DNA from 3 places in the Mesorhizobium album genome. Region 3 is predicted to be linked to each of the others. Evidence: predicted binding sites of a transcription regulator. Region 3 holds the regulator's gene; each other region holds the start of a gene.

Region 1 (3,275 bases), on a different contig from region 3:
CCGCAGCAGCACATCATGCGGTCGCGCATCACCTTGGCGACGATCGAGGCGGCGGCGATCGATTGCGAGCGCTGGTCGCCCTTGATCAGCGCGCGGCCCTCGCAGGTGAGCCCAGGCGGCACGTCGCGGCCGTCGGCTAAAGCCAGCTTCGGCTGCAGCGACAGGCCGGCCGCGGCGCGGCGCATCGCTTCTAGGCTGGCTTTCAAAATATTGCTGTTGTCGATGCCTTCGGCGCTGATGGACGCCATCGAGACGCTGAGCGCCGAACCGAGGATCTTGAGGAACAGCGCCTCGCGCTGCAGATGCGTGAGGCGCTTGGAATCGTCCAGACCTTCCGGAATGTTGGCCGGGTCGAGCACTACGGCCGCGGCCACCACGGGACCGGCGAGCGGACCGCGGCCCGCCTCATCCATGCCCGCGACAGGCCAAAGCCCTTCCGCGATCGCCTTCGTTTCGATGGAGAAGTCGGGCTTCTCGACCATTTCAAAGAGAAACGGAGAATCGGAACGCGCGCGAGCCATGGTGCGGCGAGGTTCGCATCGGCTCCGATTCTCCGCAAGTCCCTCCGGGTCGGGTGGGGCGCCGGACCGGGAGGGCACCGTCTCACGGCCGGGGGACAAGGGCCGGACGGGATTCTTGAGCAATTCCAGGAAAAATGCGCAGCGGTTTTCCGTTAGGAATTGCGTAAAAACAAATACTTAGCGGGCTGCAATCCGGGCGGAAAACTCGCGTCTCCCGAATTGCCTGGCGCCGGCCTTTCGCGGCCGGCGCCGTCTTCACAGCAGCATCAGCTGCTCGCCGGCGCCGGACCCTGCGACGAATTGGTCCGTCCGAAGCTGTCGCCGCTCCATGTTGAGCCCGAGCCGCTTGGCCGCGATCTCGAAGCGCCGGCCGATCTGCCAGGCATAGGGCCCGGCGCCCTTCATGCGCTTGCCCCATTCTGAATCGTAATCCTTGCCGTCGCGCATCGAGCGGATCAGCGACATCACGTGCCGGTAGCGGTCCGGATAATGCCGCAAGAGCCAGTCCTTGAAGATCGGCGCCACCTCGAGCGGCAGGCGCAGAACGACATACCCGGCTTCGCGGGCGCCGGCCGCGCGCGCCGAATCGAGGATGCGCTCCAGTTCCGGGTCGTTGAGGCCGGGAACGATCGGCGCCACCATCACCGAGGTGGGAACGCCGGCATCCGAAAGCTGCCTTATCGCCTCCAGCCGCTTCGTCGGCGTCGACGCGCGCGGTTCCATGGTGCGCGCCAGCATGCGGTCCAGCGTCGTCACCGACAGCGCCACTTTGGCCAGGCCGCGTTCGGCCATGCGCGACAGGATGTCGATGTCGCGCGTCACCAGCGCCGACTTGGTGACGATGCCGACCGGATGGCCGCGCGCCTCCAGCACCTCCAGGATCTCGCGCATGATCCGGTATTGCTTCTCGATCGGCTGGTAGGGATCTGTGTTGGTGCCGATGGCGATGGTGCGCGGCTGGTAGCCGGGCTTCGACAATTCCCTGTCGAGCATGCGCGCCGCATCAGGCTTGGCGAAGAGCTTCGATTCGAAATCGAGCCCCGCCGACAGGCCCATGAAGGCATGCGTCGGCCTGGCGAAGCAGTAGACGCAGCCATGCTCGCAGCCTCGATAGGGATTGATCGAACGGTCGAATGAGATGTCCGGCGATTCGTTGCGCGTGATGATGGTGCGCGGCTTTTCGACCTGCACCTCGGTCTTGAAGGGCGGCAGCTCCTCCAGCGAGTTCCAGCCGTCGTCGAAAACATGCCGGCTGACCGGCTCGAACCGGCCGGACGGATTGATGCCGGCCGAGCGTCCGCGATTGCGGTCCGGCCGCACACGCATGCCGCTCTGTTCTATCATTGCGTTTGCCATTTCGGCCCTGCCTGCTCCGAAGGCGGCAATGTCGGCACGCACGATCTGTTCCATTTTCGCCCTCTCCCAAGGACTGTCGGCAGGCTGTCGAATCGTTCTGCTCATGAAACTATTCCTATTTTGCCGATGAGAACAAAGCAAGAACTTTTTGAGCCGCGATGCGCAACTGGCGCAGCGCCCGGCTTTCCGCTATTCGGCTGAAATGCTCAGCGTTCTCATCGAAACCCGCAACGACGAAGAAGGCCTTGCCCGCACGCTCGCCTCGCTGATCGGCGGCGCGGTCGAAGGCGTCGTGCGCGACGTCATCGTCTGCGATGCCGGTTCGACCGACCAGACGCATCGTGTCGCCGAGCACGCCGGCTGCCATTATCTGGCCGGCGGCATCGCAGCCGGCATCGGCCAGGCCAAGGGCGATTGGCTGCTGCTGCTCGAGCCCGGCGCTCGGCTGGCCGAAGGCTGGATCGAAGAGGTGGTGGCGCATACGGCAAGGCAAACCATGCCGGCGCGTTTTTCACGCGCCCGCGCCAATCGCACGCCCTTCCTGGCCCGGGTCTTTTCAGGCAACCGGGCGCTGGCCGAAGGCCTGGTCATCAGCAAGCGGCAGGCCTCGGCCCTCGCGAAAAACGCGCGCAGCGCCGAAGCCTTGGCGCGCGGCCTGGCCAGCAGAAGGCTGAATGCCGAAATCTGGGTGGCGCCGCCGAAGTGACGCCTAGCAAGGGAGGAAAAGCAGGGCGGCGAGTTTCAGTACTAACTTTATTGTGCGTTGCACAAAATCGAAGGTGAGGCTAGCATCCTCCTCACGCGGGACGATCGGGATTGGGTAATGCCGAAGCGGTAGGCGGCTGTCGCTTCGTCGAACTCCAAAGCATATGAGGACCCGATGAATCTTGCTCCCCCAGACAATTCCGGCGCGGCCAGCCTGGAGGCTATCGCCCGCGACGGCAGCCTGTTCAAGCGCATCGCCGTGCGCATCCCGACCTATCTGACGGACCTTCGCGAAAACCCGGCCTGGCTGCCGATGTTCGTACTGGCGCGCACCATGCCGGGGCGCCGCATGCACTGGCTGGGCGCCAAGCGAGCCCGTCCGCGCGATGATGCGGGAAACACGATGTTCACCGGCATCGAGCGCGAAGCGGTGGTCGAGGCCTTGCGCTCCGACGGGTTGTTTTCGGGCTTCATGCTGCCGCGGGAGATCCAAGAGGAGATCGCCGCTTTCGCGCAGCGCACGCCCTGTTTCGGCAATTTCGACCGCCGTCTCGAATTCATGCCGGGCGAGCATGACGAGGCGGAAAAGCGGTTCGGCCGCTCGCTGCTCAGTGGCCACTATTTCGAGCGCATCCTGGACTGCAAGGCGGCCCTTGCCATCCAGAAGGACCCGCTGCTTCTCGACGTCGCCCG
Region 2 (3,275 bases), on a different contig from region 3:
AGGAAGCGCTCCCGCGAGGGATAGCCGGACGCGATCTGCTCGAGCTGCAGCAGGTCGGCCCGGCGCGTGATCGCGTCCTCGTGGATGCGCTCCAGATGCGGCTCGTACCAGAGCCTGACCCGCTCGAGGTCGGCCGGCCATCTGGGGCCGGCGCGCAGCCCGCTGTAGATGTCGAGGAAGACCGGCCAATCGTCAGCCGCGCGCTGCGGCGGCCGGAAGCGGGCAAGGCCCAGCGTCTCGTCCAGCGAGGTGGCCATCGCCTCGACGATCTGCGAGGCGGCGGAAGGACCGATGCCCGGCATAAGCTGCAGCACGCGGAATCCGGCGACGCGGTCGCGCGGGTTCTCGGCGAAGCGCAGCATCGCCAGCACGTCCTTGACGTGGGCGGCGTCGAGGAATTTCAGCCCGCCGAATTTCACAAACGGGATATTGCGGCGCGTGAGCTCCACCTCCAGCGGCCCGCTGTGATGCGAGGCGCGGAAGAGCACCGCCTGCGCCTTCAGCGCCGTGCCCGCCTCGCGCTCGGCGAGGATCGCCTGGCAGACATAGTTGGCCTGCTCGGCCTCGTCGCGCACGCTCACCAGCTGCGGCTTGTGCGAGGATCGGCGCTCGGTCCAGAGGTTCTTGGTGAAGCGCTCGGTGGCCTCACCGATCACCGCGTTGGCGGCGGCAAGGATCGTCTCGGTCGAGCGGTAGTTGCGCTCCAGCATGACGATCTCGGCGCCTTCCGAGAACTGTTTTGGGAAATCGAGGATGTTGCGCACTTCCGCCGCGCGGAAGGAATAGATCGACTGCGCGTCGTCGCCCACCACGGTGAGCCCGGCGCCATCCGGCTTCAGCGCCAAGAGGATCGATGCCTGCAGCCGGTTGGTGTCCTGGTATTCGTCGACCAGCACATGGTCGAAGCGGCTGGAAAGATGCGCGGCGATCTCCGGTTCGGCCGCCATCTGCGCCCAGTAGAGCAAAAGGTCGTCGTAATCGAGCACGTTCTGCGCCTGCTTGGCTTCGACATAGGCCGAAAACAGCTCCTTCAGCTGATCCGCCCACGTCGCGCACCAGGGAAAGGCCGAGCCCAGCACTTCGCCCAGCGGCGCCTGCGCGTTGACGGCGCGCGAATAGATCTGCAGGCAGGTGCTTTTGGTGGGAAAGCGGCTTTCGGTCTTGGAGAAACCGAGCTCGTGGCGGGCAAGGTTCATCAGGTCGGCGGAATCCTCGCGGTCATGGATGGTGAAGGCGGGATCGAGGCCTACCTGCTCGGCATAGTCGCGCAACAGCCTAGCGCCGATGCCATGAAAAGTGCCGGCCCAGGCGAGCGCGTCGGCGATGATTGCGGCATCGCGCCCCAGCACCTCGCCTGCGATGCGCTCGACGCGCTTGGCCATTTCCGACGCGGCGCGGCGCGAGAAGGTCATGAGCAGGATGCGGCGCGGATCGGCGCCCTTGACGATGAGATGCGCCACCCGATGCGCCAGCGTGTTTGTCTTACCGGATCCGGCGCCCGCGATCACCAGCAGGGGTGTGGCCACCTTGCCGTCGCCATGCACCACCGCCAGCCGCTGCGCGTCGTTGAGCCGGGCAAGATAGGCGGGAGCTTCGAAGGACGAATCACGGGCAGCGATGTTCATCGCCCATCAAGCATCGTTTCCGCTTTGTTCGCAATGCTTCGCTACGCCGCTTCGCTACGCCTTTCCTCGCCCCCGCAAAGCGGGGACAGGTGGCCGCGAAGCGGTCGGAGAGGGCCTGCGACGTCGGCGGGTTCTCTTGTACCATTCAAGGCCGGCGCCTTCCCCCGCTCCGTCTCGGGCTTCGCCCGAGCCACCTCGCCCCACGTCCGTGGGGGCGAGGAAAGGGCGTCAGCGCTTCGGCTCGACCCCCATCGCTGCCGACTGGCGCCGCAGCGTCCGCCGTTCATCCGCCGGCGCCACAGTCCCGGACACCTCGTCGATGATCCTCCTGGTGACGCGGTAGGCCGTGTAGGCGAACAGGCCGACAAGCAGCAAACGGATCATGGCCACCTCCTCATCGGTTCAACCGGGCACGTGGCGGTTGGTTCCGCCGGCCAGGCAACCAAACCGCCACCGCGTCGTTTGCCTTCATGTAGGGGCGAACGAGAGGAGGTCGTCATGAAGAAGCTTCCTATGCTGCTGGCCCTTGCGGCAGTGCTCGCGCTCGCCGCCTGCGACAACAGCGTGCAGCCCACCAAGGCGCCCGTCGATCAGAACCCGCAGGTCGACAAGAATCCGGTGCCGAAATCGACCACCGGCGGCTACCAGCCTAGCACGCCGCCGAAGCAGTGATTGGCGATGTCAGTTTGGAATTCGGGTGAGTGAGATGACTGGAAGCCGTCATCACCATAGAAGAAGGCCGGCGCTGCTTGGGAGGAAGCTGGGAAAGCGCCGGCCAAGCGGGAAAATCAGGCCCGCCGCGCAGTTAAAGATAGCTGAGTCTCTCGGCCGCGTCATGGTGCGATCGCGCTAGCCGGCTATGTAAAGCGTGGATTGTCGTCTCACACCATCGCCGCCCGCCGCACCGGCAGGCCGGCGATCTCGATGTCCAGCTGGCGCTGAGTCAGCGCCGCCTCGGCCATGATCCACTGCTTGAACAGCTCCACCTTGCGCGCGCCGAGCGCCTTGATAGGGCTGACGAAATACCAGCCGGCGGTGTTGGGGTGATGGACGGCGAAGGGTGCCACCAGCCGCTCGGCGCGGATGTCGCTCGCCATGTAGGCGCGGTTGGCGACGGCAAAGCCCATACCGGCATTGGCCGCCTCGTAGGACATCATGCAGGAATCGAAATAGATGCTCTTGGTCTCGCCGAGCACGAAGCTCGCGCCGGCAAAGCTCAGCCACGATTGCCAGTTCTGGGTGCATGTGTCGGAGTGGAGCAAGGTGAAATACCTGAGATCTTCCGGCGTCACCCTGGACAGCGGCATGTCGCCCAGCACCTCGTGGAACAGCTTGCGGCTGCACACCGGCGTCAGGTCCTCCTTGAACAGGAGCTCGGATTTGAGGCCGGGGAAATTGCCGTCGCCATAGCGGATCTCGAGGTCGTACTCGGAGGTCGAGAATTCATGCGTGGCATAGGAGGTCGACACCCGCATCTCGATGTCGGGATATTGCCGCTGGAAGGCTGAAAGCCGCGGAAACAGCCAGCGCGCCGCGAAGGTCGGCAAAACGCAGATTCTCAGCACATGCGCCTGCGACTGGCCGGTCGCCTCCATGCTGGCCGCCACGATCCGCTCCAGCGCCTCGCGCACTCGCGCCACATAGGTCTCG
Region 3 (3,275 bases):
GTCGGCAAGGGCGAGGCCGTGCGCATCTTCACCGGCGCGCCGCTCCCCGAAGGTGCCGACACCGTCGTCATCCAGGAGAATGTCCGCGACCTCGGCGGCGGCAGCATCGAAGTGATCGAGCCGACCGCGCAGGCACGCAACGTCCGTCGCCGCGGACTCGACTTCGGCGAGGGTGACGTGCTCCTCCATAAAGGTCGCGACCTCGATCCGGCAGCGCTTTCGCTGGCGGCGTCGGCCAACCATCCGAGCCTCAATGTGGTGCGGCAGCCGTTCGTCGCGATCATCGCCACGGGCGACGAGTTGTTGCCGCCGGGCAGCGCGCTCGGTCCCGACCAGATTATTTCGTCCAACGCCTATGGCGTCGCCGCCGTGGCGCAGTCGGTCGGCGCGCGCGCGCTCGACCTCGGCATTGCCGCCGACCGCAAGGACGCAATCGCGGCTTTGGTGAAGAAAGCGGTCAAGGCCGGCGCCGACGTCATCGTCACGCTTGGCGGCGCCTCGGTGGGCGACCATGACCTGATCCACGACGTGCTGACCGGCGAAGGCATGCAGCTCGATTTCTGGAAGATCGCCATGCGCCCCGGCAAGCCGCTGATGTTTGGCCGGCTCGGCGACATCCGCTGCGTCGGCCTGCCCGGCAATCCGGTGGCGAGCCTGGTTTGCTCGCAACTGTTCCTGAAGCCGCTCCTGGCGCGGCTCGGCGGTCGTCCCTACCGGCAGGACATTCGCACGGCATGGCTGGGTTCCGCGATGCACGCTAACGACATCAGGCAGGACTATGTGCGCGCCGTCGTGCGCGAGGATGCCGGGGCGCTGGTCGCAACGCCGTTCGGCATCCAGGATTCCTCGATGCTGCGGATGCTGGCCGACGCCAACGGCCTGATCGTGCGCGAGCCCTACGCGCCGGCCGCGGAAGCCGGCGCCGAATGCAGCGTTCTGATGTTACGCTGAACAAAACGTCAACACATTCACTAAACTTTAAACGGTTGCGGAACACAACTGGAACAGATAGTGTTTGTTCTGGGTTTGTTTTCTGATTCTGGTTTTGGAACCCGTTGGGGGCTGCCATGCTGACACGCAAGCAACATGAACTTCTGATGTTCATCCACGAACGGCTCAAGGAAAGCGGCATTCCGCCGTCTTTCGACGAGATGAAGGAAGCGCTCGACCTTGCCTCGAAGTCGGGCATCCACCGCCTGATCACGGCACTGGAGGAGCGCGGCTTTATTCGCCGGCTGCCGAACCGGGCGCGCGCCCTCGAGGTGCTGCGCCTGCCCGATTCCATCGCGCCCGGCCTCAACGCGGCGAGGAAGTTTTCGCCGAGCGTCATCCAGGGAAGTCTCGGACAAGGCAATCTCGGCCGACAGATCAAGCCTGCGGCGCCTTCGCGCACGCCGGCGCCCAGCAATGACGACGATGCCGTTTCGGCCGTGTCCATTCCGGTGATGGGCCGCATCGCCGCCGGTGTGCCGATCGACGCCATCCAGCACCAGACGCATTCGATCACGGTGCCGCCGGACATGATCACGGGCGGCGAGCACTATGCGCTGGAGGTCAAGGGCGACTCGATGATCGAGGCGGGCATCTTCGACGGCGACACCGTGATCATCCGCAATGCCAACACCGCGAGCCCGGGTGAGATCGTGGTGGCGCTGGTCGATGACGAGGAGGCGACACTGAAGCGCTTCCGCCGCAAGGGCGCCTCGATCGCGTTGGAAGCCGCCAATCCGGCCTATGAGACCCGCATCTTCGGCCCAGATCGCGTCAAGGTTCAGGGCAAGCTCGTCGGGCTCATCCGGCGCTACTGAGCAATTCCAGGAAAGTGCGCAGCGGTTTTCCGTCCGGAATTGCGTCAAGACAAACACTCAGTAGCGGTTCAGCATGGCTGAACCGCTACTGAGCCGGTTGAGGCTTGGCTTCTGGCGTTTCAGGCTGCTTGTAGGGTGCCAGCCCCCTCGCCTCGCGCGAATACCGTCGTTGCTCGTGCCAGGGACGGTAAGGCTGTTGGACGGCATAGTGAATGGCTGGCCGCGCTGTCGCCGATTGCGGGTCGAAGAAGACGGCGGCACTGCCGTCACGCGCGAGCTGCCGCTTGGTGACGACGAGGACGCGTGGATCGCGGCAAGGGTTGTAGGCCATGGCGTCGTTGATGACGATGAGATCGGCGAAGCCGCAGGCCGGCCGGGCGCTGTCGCGGTTCTCGGCTAGCGCGACGAGCGCGCCGGATGGATGCCGGCCAATGCAGAGGTCGCCGGTACAGTAGAAAGGCGAGCCTGGCGGCAGGCCGACGGGATCGGTTATCTCCCCGCTGACGAATGTCTCGGGCGGCACGATTGTCTCGGCCTTCAGCGCCGTTTCCAGTTGTCGGTTGTGAATTCGTTGGAGCGCGCGCGGTTGATGGCGAGTTCGCCGCCGCCGATCGGCATCGCCACCAGATGCGCATCCTCGGAAATCAGGACGTCCGGCGTGCGCACCTGCGGGATCGTCAGCAGGCCGGCCAACGCGAAGGGAACGGCCGCCAGCCTGAGCCAGGTGGTGGCCATGGTCGCAATGACCAGCGCGATTGTCGTAAGCAGCACCGACTGGATCGAGATCAGCCCGACGGCATCGACCGGCGAGCGTTCCGAAATCCACCCCGAGATCGCGATCATCGCCGTCAGCCCCTTGCCCATCAAATAGAGGAAAGGCCAGTCGAAGCCGAACGGCATCATGACGGCGCTGGCGACGGCAAGGAACATCACGACCGTGACGATCGGCATGATCGCGAGATTGGCCAGCAGGCTGAGCGGCGAGACGCGCTGGAAGTGCCAGATGGCAAACAATGCCGTAGCGCTTCCGGCGATGATCGAGGTCATGGCGGCGCCACCCGCTCCGACCGCCAGCTTTCGCGACAGGAACCGCAGGAACGAACGCTTCGGCGGCGGCACCCTCACTTTGCCGGTGCGGTATTCGGCCCAGCCGGCATAGGCGCCGACGAGCGCTGCCGTGGCGGCAAACGACATCTGGAAGCTCGGGCCGACCACTTCATGCGGCGACACCAGGATGACGGCGATGGCCGAAATCGCCAGATTGCGCATCGTCAGCGCCGCCCGGTCGAAGAGCACGGCGATCAACATGACCGCGAGCATGATGAGACTCCGCTCGGCCGCGACCACGACGCCGGAAATGACGAGATAAGCGGCGATCGACACCAGCGCGATTGCCGCGGCGTATTTTTTCACCGGGCGGCGCGAGGAGAAATCCGGAAACAGCGCGAAGGCGCCGCGCAGCAAAAG

What was found. Region 3 encodes LexA, which represses DNA repair genes until DNA is damaged. Its sites were predicted from a motif close to TGTTCNNNNTGTGTTCNG; they were not measured.
Region 1: the regulator LexA is predicted to act here: its motif matches at 2,006-2,023, upstream of RFN28_RS16035 (PA0069 family radical SAM protein).
Region 2: the regulator LexA is predicted to act here: its motif matches at 1,640-1,657, upstream of RFN28_RS18375 (ATP-dependent helicase).

Annotation. Positions count from the first base shown of each region.
Region 1 is NZ_JAVIIW010000017.1:73,321-76,595, forward strand. It holds gene rnhB (ribonuclease HII) at 1-521, opposite strand, end outside; gene RFN28_RS16035 (PA0069 family radical SAM protein) at 777-1,931, opposite strand; gene RFN28_RS16040 (glycosyltransferase) at 2,080-2,583, shown strand; gene RFN28_RS16045 (hypothetical protein) at 2,758-3,275, shown strand, end outside.
Region 2 is NZ_JAVIIW010000021.1:39,379-42,653, forward strand. It holds gene RFN28_RS18375 (ATP-dependent helicase) at 1-1,625, opposite strand, end outside; gene RFN28_RS18380 (hypothetical protein) at 1,854-2,009, opposite strand; gene RFN28_RS18385 (hypothetical protein) at 2,124-2,297, shown strand; gene RFN28_RS18390 (LysR substrate-binding domain-containing protein) at 2,507-3,275, opposite strand, start outside.
Region 3 is NZ_JAVIIW010000004.1:12,102-15,376, forward strand. It holds gene RFN28_RS04530 (molybdopterin molybdotransferase MoeA) at 1-951, shown strand, start outside; gene lexA (transcriptional repressor LexA) at 1,068-1,808, shown strand; partial or broken gene RFN28_RS04540 (ComEC/Rec2 family competence protein) at 1,894-3,275, opposite strand, start outside.